2 regions of the Paenibacillus sp. CB74 genome follow, and region 1 is predicted to be linked to the other one. Evidence: riboswitches for the same ligand, from Rfam matches in the RefSeq annotation. Region 1 holds a riboswitch; the other holds the start of a gene.

Evidence for each region. A riboswitch is a leader RNA that binds a small molecule or an ion and turns the genes downstream of it on or off. The one in region 1 is predicted to bind thiamine pyrophosphate.
Region 2: linked by a shared signal. The riboswitch ahead of thiC (phosphomethylpyrimidine synthase ThiC) and the one ahead of ACX9NY_RS21355 (ABC transporter substrate-binding protein) in region 1 are both predicted to bind thiamine pyrophosphate.

Annotation. Positions count from the first base shown of each region.
Region 1 is NZ_CM146009.1:4,850,251-4,855,303, forward strand. Features, by position in the region: gene ACX9NY_RS21350 (phospholipase D-like domain-containing protein) at 1-919, opposite strand, end outside; TPP riboswitch at 1,164-1,276, shown strand; gene ACX9NY_RS21355 (ABC transporter substrate-binding protein) at 1,497-2,537, shown strand; gene ACX9NY_RS21360 (MTH1187 family thiamine-binding protein) at 2,762-3,052, shown strand; gene ACX9NY_RS21365 (ABC transporter permease) at 3,052-3,810, shown strand; gene ACX9NY_RS21370 (ABC transporter ATP-binding protein) at 3,850-4,758, shown strand; gene ACX9NY_RS21375 (TatD family hydrolase) at 4,864-5,053, shown strand, end outside.
Region 2 is NZ_CM146009.1:4,621,948-4,627,000, reverse strand. Features, by position in the region: gene ACX9NY_RS20360 (alpha/beta hydrolase) at 82-1,107, opposite strand; gene ACX9NY_RS20355 (IclR family transcriptional regulator) at 1,467-2,210, shown strand; TPP riboswitch at 2,359-2,472, shown strand; gene thiC (phosphomethylpyrimidine synthase ThiC) at 2,893-4,677, shown strand; gene ACX9NY_RS20345 (aspartate/glutamate racemase family protein) at 5,010-5,053, opposite strand, start outside.

The sequences.
Region 1 (5,053 bases):
GAAGGTACACTTTCGACTTTGCTTGATTGGCGAAATGAACAAATGTCCTCCACATGATGGGGTCTTTATACAGCCTTTTAATTGGATTGTGAATGAAAGCAACGTGGTCGGAATGAAGCGCTCCTCGAACCCATTCCTTGGGCAACACTTTCACAAAAGGATCACTCTGAGCCTGGGCTTTTTGATATAAATCAGCCAGCTGAGCCAGCTCTTTTAACCCTTTTGCATGATGCTGACGTTTTGCATGTTTTTCTGGTTTGGTGAATGGATGGTTCCATAACTGATCTAGATATTGTTTCATTTCAACAACCGTGCTGTTCGTATTATCGTTTGCATTGTAAACAAGGACATCCCGATCAAAAACATAGTCTTTTGGGGGTTGCAATGCCATATATTTATCACCAATATTTTGGCCGCCAATGATTCCATATGTGTTGTCGACAAGAAGGATCTTGTCATGCAGACGATTATGCCATGTCCATGGCATAAATAGGTGGAGTGGTTCATAATATCTTAATTCGACATTGGGATGAGCTGCAATGGCATCTGGAATATCACGCAATTCTCCGCGCATGCTGTGAAAAATCCCGTCTAAAATGATTCGAACTTGAACACCCCGATCAGCCGCATCGAATAAAGCAGCAAAAAAAAGCTGAGATGTTTTTCCTTTTTGAATGGAGTAATAGGCCAGGTCGATGCTTGTTTTTGCCTCTCGAATGGTCTGGATTCTCACCTGACCCGATTGAAAGCCGTCCTCCAGGAGCATTACGCGATCTGTTGTACTTCCTCTTGTTAACGATTTTTGCATATCCGTATTTTCAATAGCAGATGGAGACGGAACCAAAAATAAAAGGTAGGCTGTGAAGAAAACGTAGGCACTATAACACAGAATCATTGCGATTATGGTTTTAAGGATCATTCAGTACTCCCCCATTTTTATGTAAAAGTATTTATTGGTATAGCAGTACTATCTCCTTTTGTACCTAAATTATGTTGTTTAAATGAATCAAGCTGCTCGGCTCAAGGCCAAACGATCAAAAACTAATCACCGAAGCGGCTTAGAAGCAAATAGACGATGACCGGAAATCCGTTCCCATCCAGTTCCTGACTGGACACGACTGGGCCTCTGGCCTATAATTACACCTAGTAATGCCCGTAACTTCATAGTTTCCCAGGGGAGTCGGAATTGGCCGGCTGAGAGTGTATCCCACCAAGATACTAACCCTTAGACCTGATCTGGATCATGCCAGCGTAGGAATCGGAGTATATCGAAATGGCACAGCCCTATGGCTGAACGCCACCTCTCTAACGCCTGCACGCGTCCCGGATTACGGGGCGCTTTTTTTAATGTTCTTTTATATAGCCAGAGAGCTAAAAAAAGTGACGTTATCCGGATCATAGCTGGTATAAATCTGCCGATTTATGCAAGAAGCTTGGATATGAAGCCAAGGAGTACCCGTGCCACTGGCCGGACATACCGAAGGAGAGAATCACAGATGAAATGGCGTAAAACAATGGGACTGTTGCTCTTATGTGTACTACTGGTGACTGTGGCCGCATGTGGCGGTAAAGAAGCTGCCCCGGCTGAACAGAACGGCAGCACGAATACGGAGAGCAGCAATGAAGGTGACAACGCAGCCCTCAAGGATGTTAAAGTGGTGCTCGACTGGACACCAAATACGAATCATACCGGCTTGTATGCGGCCGTAGATCAAGGTTTTTATAAGGCCGAAGGCTTGAATGTGGAGATTGTTCAGCCAGGTGCCGGCGGCGCCGATACGATGGTTGCTTCCAATGAAGTGCCATTTGGCGTAAGTTATCAGGAAAGTGTAACGCAAGCCCGTACACAAGGGGTTCCACTCGTCTCCATCGCAGCAGTTATTCAGCATAATACATCCGGGTTCGCTGCTCCGGCAGATCGGAATATTAAATCACCGAAAGATTTTGAAGGCAAAACTTATGGCGGCTGGGGTTCCCCAGTGGAAGAAGCCGTGATGCAATCCATTATGGAAGGCGAAGGCGCCGACGTATCCAAAGTGAAAAACATTAACATGGGTGATGCCGACTTTTTCACCGCTGTAAAACGGGATATTGATTTCGCATGGATTTTCTACGCCTGGACGGGGATTGAAGCTGAACTGCGCGGGGAACCGATCGACATGTTATATGTGAAAGATTATTCAGATGCACTGGATTATTACACACCTGTCCTCGTAACGAACGAGCAGACGATTCAGAACGACCCTGAGCTGGTGAAAGCATTCCTGAAGGCAACTTCCGAAGGGTATCAATACGCAATTGATCATCCCGAAGACGCAGCGAATATTCTGATCAAGGCCGTACCGGATCTGGACAAGGAATTGGTACTGGCAAGCCAGAAATGGCTGAGTCCGAAGTACACGGATGACGCCCCGCGCTGGGGAGAACAGAAACAGGAAGTGTGGCAGAACTACACCGACTGGATGTTTAGCAAAAAACTGCTGGATGAACAGGTCGACGTGAGCAAGGCATACACAAACGAGTTTTTACCCCAATAAAATATCTCATATAAAACGAACTTAATATTTACACGAGGACGGAGAGGACAGAAATAACGTGAAAAAGCGAAGCGGTCGCCTTTATCACCGGATTTTCCCTTTAGAGAAAGGGAATCAAAAAAATCTGGGGATAACAGCGATTGGAAGGTTATTCTGTCATCGAAGTGGCAAGTGTAACCGTCATTAGTTCATTTTATATATCACGAAAGGAGCCGTGATCTCTCATGGCAAGCACATTACTTAGCATTCAGGTTATTCCAAAAACGCCAAATGGCGAGAACTCTTATCCTTATGTAGATCGCGCCATTGAAGTTATTCAGCAATCCGGCCTGAAATATCAGGTGAACCCGCTCGACACCACGATGGAGGGGGAACTGGAGGAACTGCTGGAGGTTGTCCGCAAAATGCACGAAGTACTCGTCGAGGCTGGCAGCCCAAGCATCATCTCCCAGATCAAAATCGCCCATAGCCCTACTGGCTTCAGCATGGATACCCTGACGGAGAAGTACCGCTAATGAATGCCTATTTCAAAAGTGTATGGCCGCCCTTCGTGGCGGTTATTCTCTTTATAGCGTTATGGCAGGGAGCTGTATCCCTGTTCCACATCGAGAAATGGATGCTGCCCGCACCGTCCGATATCGCCCGCGAAGCGGCATCCCAAGCGGAGCGACTGGGCATGCATGCCTCCGCAACCATTCAGTTAACGCTGATCGGATTCGCCGCTGGAACAGCGGTTGGATTATTGATTGCAATGGTGCTGCATTTGGTTCCTTTTCTCAAGTCAGCCCTGTATCCTTTACTTATTCTTAGTCAAAATATACCGACCATCGCGCTCGCACCGCTCCTGTTAATCTGGTTCGGATTCGGGCTGTTGCCCAAGCTGATTACCATCATATTAGTCTGCTTTTTCCCCGTTGCGGTGGCGGCCATGGACGGCTTGACCCGTACAGATGCAGCGATGATGAACTATATGCGCATGGCTGGTGCCAAACGTCGTCATATCTTCTGGAAGCTGGAGCTTCCCCATGCACTACCATCAGTATTCTCCGGTATCAAAATCGCCGCTACCTATAGCGTGATGGGCGCCATCATTGCCGAATGGATTGGTGCAGACAAGGGTATTGGTTATTATATGATGCTGCAAAAATCAGCTTATCGCACAGATCGCTTATTCGTGGCAATCATGATTATTGTTGCGCTCAGCTTGCTGCTCTTCCTGCTCATCGCGCTGCTGGAGAAGCTGCTCGTGCGCTGGCGGCCACAGAAGCGATAACAAAGCATGTAAGTCTATATATTAGGAAGTGATCAGCATATGAATCAGCAACAGGACGAACACGTCCAGCCTGAACGGGGAGCACGCACATTGGAACCAAAGCACGGTGAAAAAATTTACTCGACTAATTCCGGGCTACCGACATATACGACTGCTGCTTCGGTTCCACCTGCACTGGACGTCGTGGATGTTCATGCATCATTTCGTGAACGACGGAGCAGGCTACCGGTGTTGAACGGCCTGTCCCTGACTGTGAAGCAAGGTGAGTTTGTCGCTATCGTTGGGCCATCCGGCTGTGGCAAAAGCACCCTGTTCCATATCATCGGTGGTCTGCTGAAGCCACAGGAAGGGCAAGTGCTCATGAACGGTCACGATGTTACGGGCCAACGTGGCAAAATCAGTTATATGCCACAACAGCCTGCCCTTTTCCCTTGGCGTACCATTGAAGACAATGTACTGCTTGCTGGTGAAGTAGCTATGGATACTCCTCCCCGGGCTGAAGCACTTGCGGAGGCTCGAAAATGGTTAAGTAGCGTGGGTCTTGCCGGATTCGAGCAGGCATACCCGCATATGCTGTCGGGCGGTATGCAGCAACGCGCTGCATTCCTGCGCGCCCTGCTTAGTCCGCAGGAGTTGATGCTGCTGGACGAACCCTTCAGCGCGCTGGATGCACTCACACGTAGCGACATGCAGCGCTGGCTGCTCGATATCTGGGAACAGAACCGTCGTTCGGTGCTGTTCATCACCCATAATATCGAAGAAGCATTGCTGCTTGCGGATCGGGTCTATGTATTATCCAACCGGCCTGCAACGGTGTTGCATGAGGTACATGTTCCTTTTGATCGCCCTAGACGAGAAGAAATTACGGAGGAATCCGCCTTTCTGGAGCGTAAACGGCAGATTGCACAGTGGATGAGAGAAGAACAGCAGAAAGCCCGCCTATCTTGATAGCGCGGGTTTTAAAGTTATTATTTTCCTTTAATGGGTGATCCACCACAAGAAATTCTGCGTAACATAGATAAAATATATAGGAACACAAGGAGGAATTCCCTCGTGCATTCTCAAGCTTTTGCTCCATTGATCGATGCTCATATTCATTTGGATCAGTATACCCCTGACGAACAACGTGAGATGTTGCTATCATTTTCGTCTCAGCAGGTCGAAGCGGTCATTGCGGTATCCATGAATCTGGCTTCTGCCCACGCCAATCTGGAGCTTGCTAATCAATATCCACGCACTATAT
Region 2 (5,053 bases), 230 kb from region 1:
CGGGCTGTTGTCCTATGAGTGCAAAAAAAGAGCCCCTGAGGGGCTCAAGAATCAACGGGAAATTCGATGATTGAAGTTTGATTATTCTCCACTATTCGTGTTCTGCACATCGTCACTGCTTGTTTTCGTTACATGACTCAGGAAAGTCGAGACACGGCGCAGATATTCCTTTGGATGCTCCCGGAAGATCAACTCATGGTGTGCATCCTGGACGATCCATACATCCGAGTACGGATTGGTCTGGTTGGCGGCGAGCTGTTCTGCAATCGGGTAAGGCGCCTTCTCATCTTCCGTACCATGAATGAAGAAAATCGGGAACGGATAATCTTCCTTTTTCACTTCCTGGTACGGAATCTGCTGCAATCCGGTACCATTCAGAACAGGGAACAACAGTTTCATGATCTCCAGTGTAGGCTGACGCGGGAGATCGATCTGGTTATGAATGTTGTGGTACAGCGTATCCGGCTCAAGCAGGAACGTACTGTCCAGAATCATCGCATCCACTTCCTGTGTAATCAGTCCGGTTTGAAGCGCCGTACCGGCACCCATGGAGAAACCCCAGACTACCAGTTCCTGCGCACCGCGCTGCTTGGCGAACTGGATGGCACCCAGCAATTGCTGTGACTCAGCCTTGCCACCTGTGGCTACAGCTTTGTTCACCTGTGAGGCGAAGCCATAATCGAACATGACCACATTGAAGCCAAGTTGATGGGCATAGTGTGCCAGGTCATACATGGGTACCCATGTTTCTTCACGATTGGCACCATAGCCGTGACTGAAAATAATCGTTTTGCTTGCGGCATTGTCAGCAGGGATATACCATCCTTGCATTGTCCGGCTGCCATCTGCTGCCGGGAACGTGATGTCTTCGTACTTCATATTCTTGGCCTGCACCGGATTGGAGAAGACAGGCGCTACAGTCGGGTTGGATAATACCCATGCGATGTAACCATGCAGTGCAATAAAACAAAACAATAGAAAAAATACAACGGAGAGCAGCAGCGCTACGATAATATGTTTGAACCGAATCAGCCTCGGTGATAGGGAAGAGGGCAGATCGGACACTTTTGTTTGCAGCGGGGCTTCGCTCTGGGATGTTGGATACATGAATGCCCCTCCTTTGAAGTTCAGTTGAAGATAACAACGACATGAAAAGAGAATTGCGTTTATTTCAGAGCCTGCTTCAGAGCGATATCTTAATGTAATATATCTTTATCGTATGTTCCAATATAGTCAAAGTCAATTGATTGAGGGCATTTGTTACGCAATTGTTATATAGTTCTTAAGATATATGGGTAACATTACCTTAGTGTGTAAATTACAGGGGATTAAGTCTTATAAAAAGGAAAATTTTACACGTTGGTCTATTTCAATTTTGGCTCTTTTTGGTTTACAGATGAGACCGTTTCTCATATAATTTATGTAACCAAGTTTCATGTGATGAAACATGAGGAGGGCATTATGCCATGGAAGATCGCAAGTTAACCGTCCGGGCTGTGGAACGGGCGCTGGATATATTATTATGTTTTACCACACGCAGTGATCTGGGACTCACCGAGATTGCCAGCCAGATCGGCCTGCACAAAAGTACAGTGCACCGCTTGATGGCTACACTGGAGGATCGCGGGTTCGTAATCCGCGATGCAGCAACAGAGAAGTATCGACTAGGCATCCGAATCTGGGAGCTGTCGGCTCATATGTCCCGCAGTGATGATCCCGCTATTCTGTTGCTGCCTGCGATGGAGCGACTGAGAGATCGATTGGGGGAGACCGTGAGTCTGTACCTGCGTGATGGCAGTGAACGGATTCGGATTCAGGCGGTGCAAAGTGATCAGGCGATTCGCCGAGTTGCTCCCGTTGGTGTTAGACTTCCGCTGTCTGTTGGCGCATCCAGCAAAGTCTTGATGGCGTTTGCCACGGATGAGGATCGTGAGGAACTGATGAACGGGCCGGAATGGCCGGTGTTTATTGATCCGGCGGTGTATTTGGCGCAAATGGGAGATATCCGGGATAACGGATATGCGACGAGTTATGAGGAGCGTGAGCCGGGAGCTGCAGCGGTATCTGTACCGATTATGGATCGCCGAGGCAATATTGCAGCTGCTCTCTCGGTCTCAGGGCCTGTCAGCCGACTTTCGCAGGAGACTTTGCACGAATACGCACCTGTGCTAAAGGAAGCTGCTACGCAGATGGGGCTCATGTTATCCTGATATTGATGTAAGGTTTTTCTCCAATTGGGTTGGTGTTCTGGAATATAAAGGTTGTTTTTATGTTCCGGTTGCGCTACTCTGTAATGGACGGCCCATCGGGGTCAGCTTCATTGAATATGAACAGCGGCTTATGTATGCCGCAACTTGTTAACGTTACTGGGGGAGTCCGAATTGTCCGGACTGAGACGGAATCGCATGAGATTCCGGACCCTTTGCACCTGATCTGGATCATACCAGCGTAGGGAAGTAATCGGCGATATGACCACAACCACCACATGTGTGACTCTTGCAGGACTCCGTTATGGAGCTGCAACCAGGAGCATTATTGGTGATGGACATTAAAGTCGGTTCCTTCGGGGGCCGGCTTTTTTATATACAGTGGACGGGCGAGATAATACACATTCCATGGACTGTTTTTTCAATAACCTGCAAAAGTGGGCTTGGAGAGAGAGCAGTCATTATAGATCCATGATCTGTGGTAACCTCCGTTCTGTCGTTAACTGTACATGAATAATGTCTCCCCCTTGGTCTGGTGTAGGATCGCTCTTTCTTCTCTGCGCTCTGCATGATTTGGGACAGGTGCATAAGCGAGCTGATGACGATGCCAACCAAACCAAGTGAACGAACACGGAGGAGGAGACGAGCAAACATGAGTACAGGAAATCAAACGGGACAACAAGCGATGGAACAGGAACATAACGGTCAGCAGGTGGAAAAGGAAACAGGAGCGGCTGGACGGGTTCAGCCCTTTCCGGGCAGCCGCAAAGTCTACATTCAGGGCTCACGGCCGGACATAGCTGTACCGGAGCGTGAGATAGCCCTTCATGACACGAATACTCCCCAAGGGGTGGAGCATAACGAACCGCTGCGTGTCTACGATACGAGCGGCCCCATGACCGATCCCGAATTCCAGATGGATATTCGGAAGGGATTACCCGCGCTCCGAAATCATTGGATTATGGAACGCGGTGATGTTGAAGCATATGAGGGCAGAGCCGTTCAACCTGAGGATAACGGACTAAAGCCCGGAGGGCGGAGAGCCGGGGCAGAGGAATACCCTGGATTTCGGGGACAACCACTGCGTGCTCTGGCTGGGCGCTGTGTCACCCAGATGCACTACGCAAGTCAGGGCGTCATTACACCAGAAATGGAGTATGCCGCTATCCGTGAAGGCGTGGAACCGGAATTTGTGCGGCAGGAGCTGGCAAGTGGACGGGCGATTCTGCCATCCAACATCAATCACCCAGAGAGTGAGCCGATGTTGATCGGTCGTCATTTTCACGTGAAGATCAATGCTAATATAGGTAACTCTGCCGTATCTTCCTCCATCGAGGAAGAGGTTGAGAAGATGACCTGGGCGGTACGATGGGGATCGGATACCGTGATGGATCTCTCGACAGGTAAAAACATTCATACCACCCGGGAATGGATCATCCGCAATTCACCTGTACCGATTGGTACGGTGCCGCTGTATCAGGCACTGGAGAAGGTGAATGGCGAAGCGGAAGCGCTGACCTGGGAATTGTACCGAGACACGCTCATTGAGCAGGCAGAGCAGGGCGTGGACTACTTTACGATTCATGCAGGTGTGCTGCTGCGTTATATCCCCATGACCGCCAAGCGGATGACAGGTATTGTATCCCGGGGCGGGTCCATTATGGCAGCATGGTGCCTTGCGCATCATCAGGAGAATTTTTTGTACACTCATTTCGAAGAAATCTGCGAGATTATGAAAAGGTATGATGTGGCGTTTTCGCTGGGAGATGGACTTCGTCCGGGCAGCATCTACGATGCGAATGACGAAGCTCAGATGGCGGAACTGGCTACGCTCGGGGAACTGACACAGATCGCGTGGAAGCATGATGTGCAGGTAATGATCGAAGGCCCGGGGCATGTACCGATGCACAAGATCAAGGAGAATGTGGACCTGCAGATGGAGATATGCCATGAGGCACCGTTCTACACACTTGGGCCACTGACGACCGATATTGCCCCGGGATACGATCACATTACGTCCGCCATTGGTGCGGCTATGATCGGCTGGTTTGGCACGTCGATGCTCTGTTACGTTACGCCAAAAGAACATCTGGGCTTGCCTAACAAGGATGATGTACGGGAAGGAGTCATCGCCTACAAGATCGCAGCTCATGCTGCCGATCTGGCGAAAGGTCATCCGCGTGCTCAGCGCCGGGATGATGCATTGTCCAAGGCACGCTTCGAGTTCCGCTGGCGGGATCAGTTTAACCTGTCACTTGACCCGGAACGGGCTTTATCCTACCATGATGAGACGCTGCCGGCAGAAGGGGCCAAAGAAGCTCATTTCTGCTCGATGTGCGGACCGAAGTTCTGTAGCATGCGCATTACGCAGGACATTCGTGCCTTTGCGGCGGATAAAGGATTGTCCGAGAATGAGGCTGTAGCAGCGGGCATGCAGGAAAAGGCTGAGGAATATCGGACACGCTCCTAGGCGCTGGTACAGCTTAAGCTGGGCAGTCTGAAATAGTGATAAAGCCGTTCTTCTCTGTCATTGCAGAGAAGGACGGCTTTTTTTGATTCAATGATATGATTTTAAACTCTATGAGCGCTCTCCGTGTTGTTCAAAACTAGCTTTGCGACTGTTCGTGGTCCATAGCTTATATAAAATGCCTGTGATAACAAATAGGAGGGCATCACTAAGTTTAGGGGCACCTCCGTATAGAAATGCAGAACAGGAAAAACCTACGATAAACAGAACAACAATATAGAGGAAATGCATATTAGTTCACCTCCTTAATTAGTGGTGTTAGTTAGTAAGTGAGTTCATTGCGGTGCTATGCCCAAATTCTTCTCCAAATGCGCCGCAA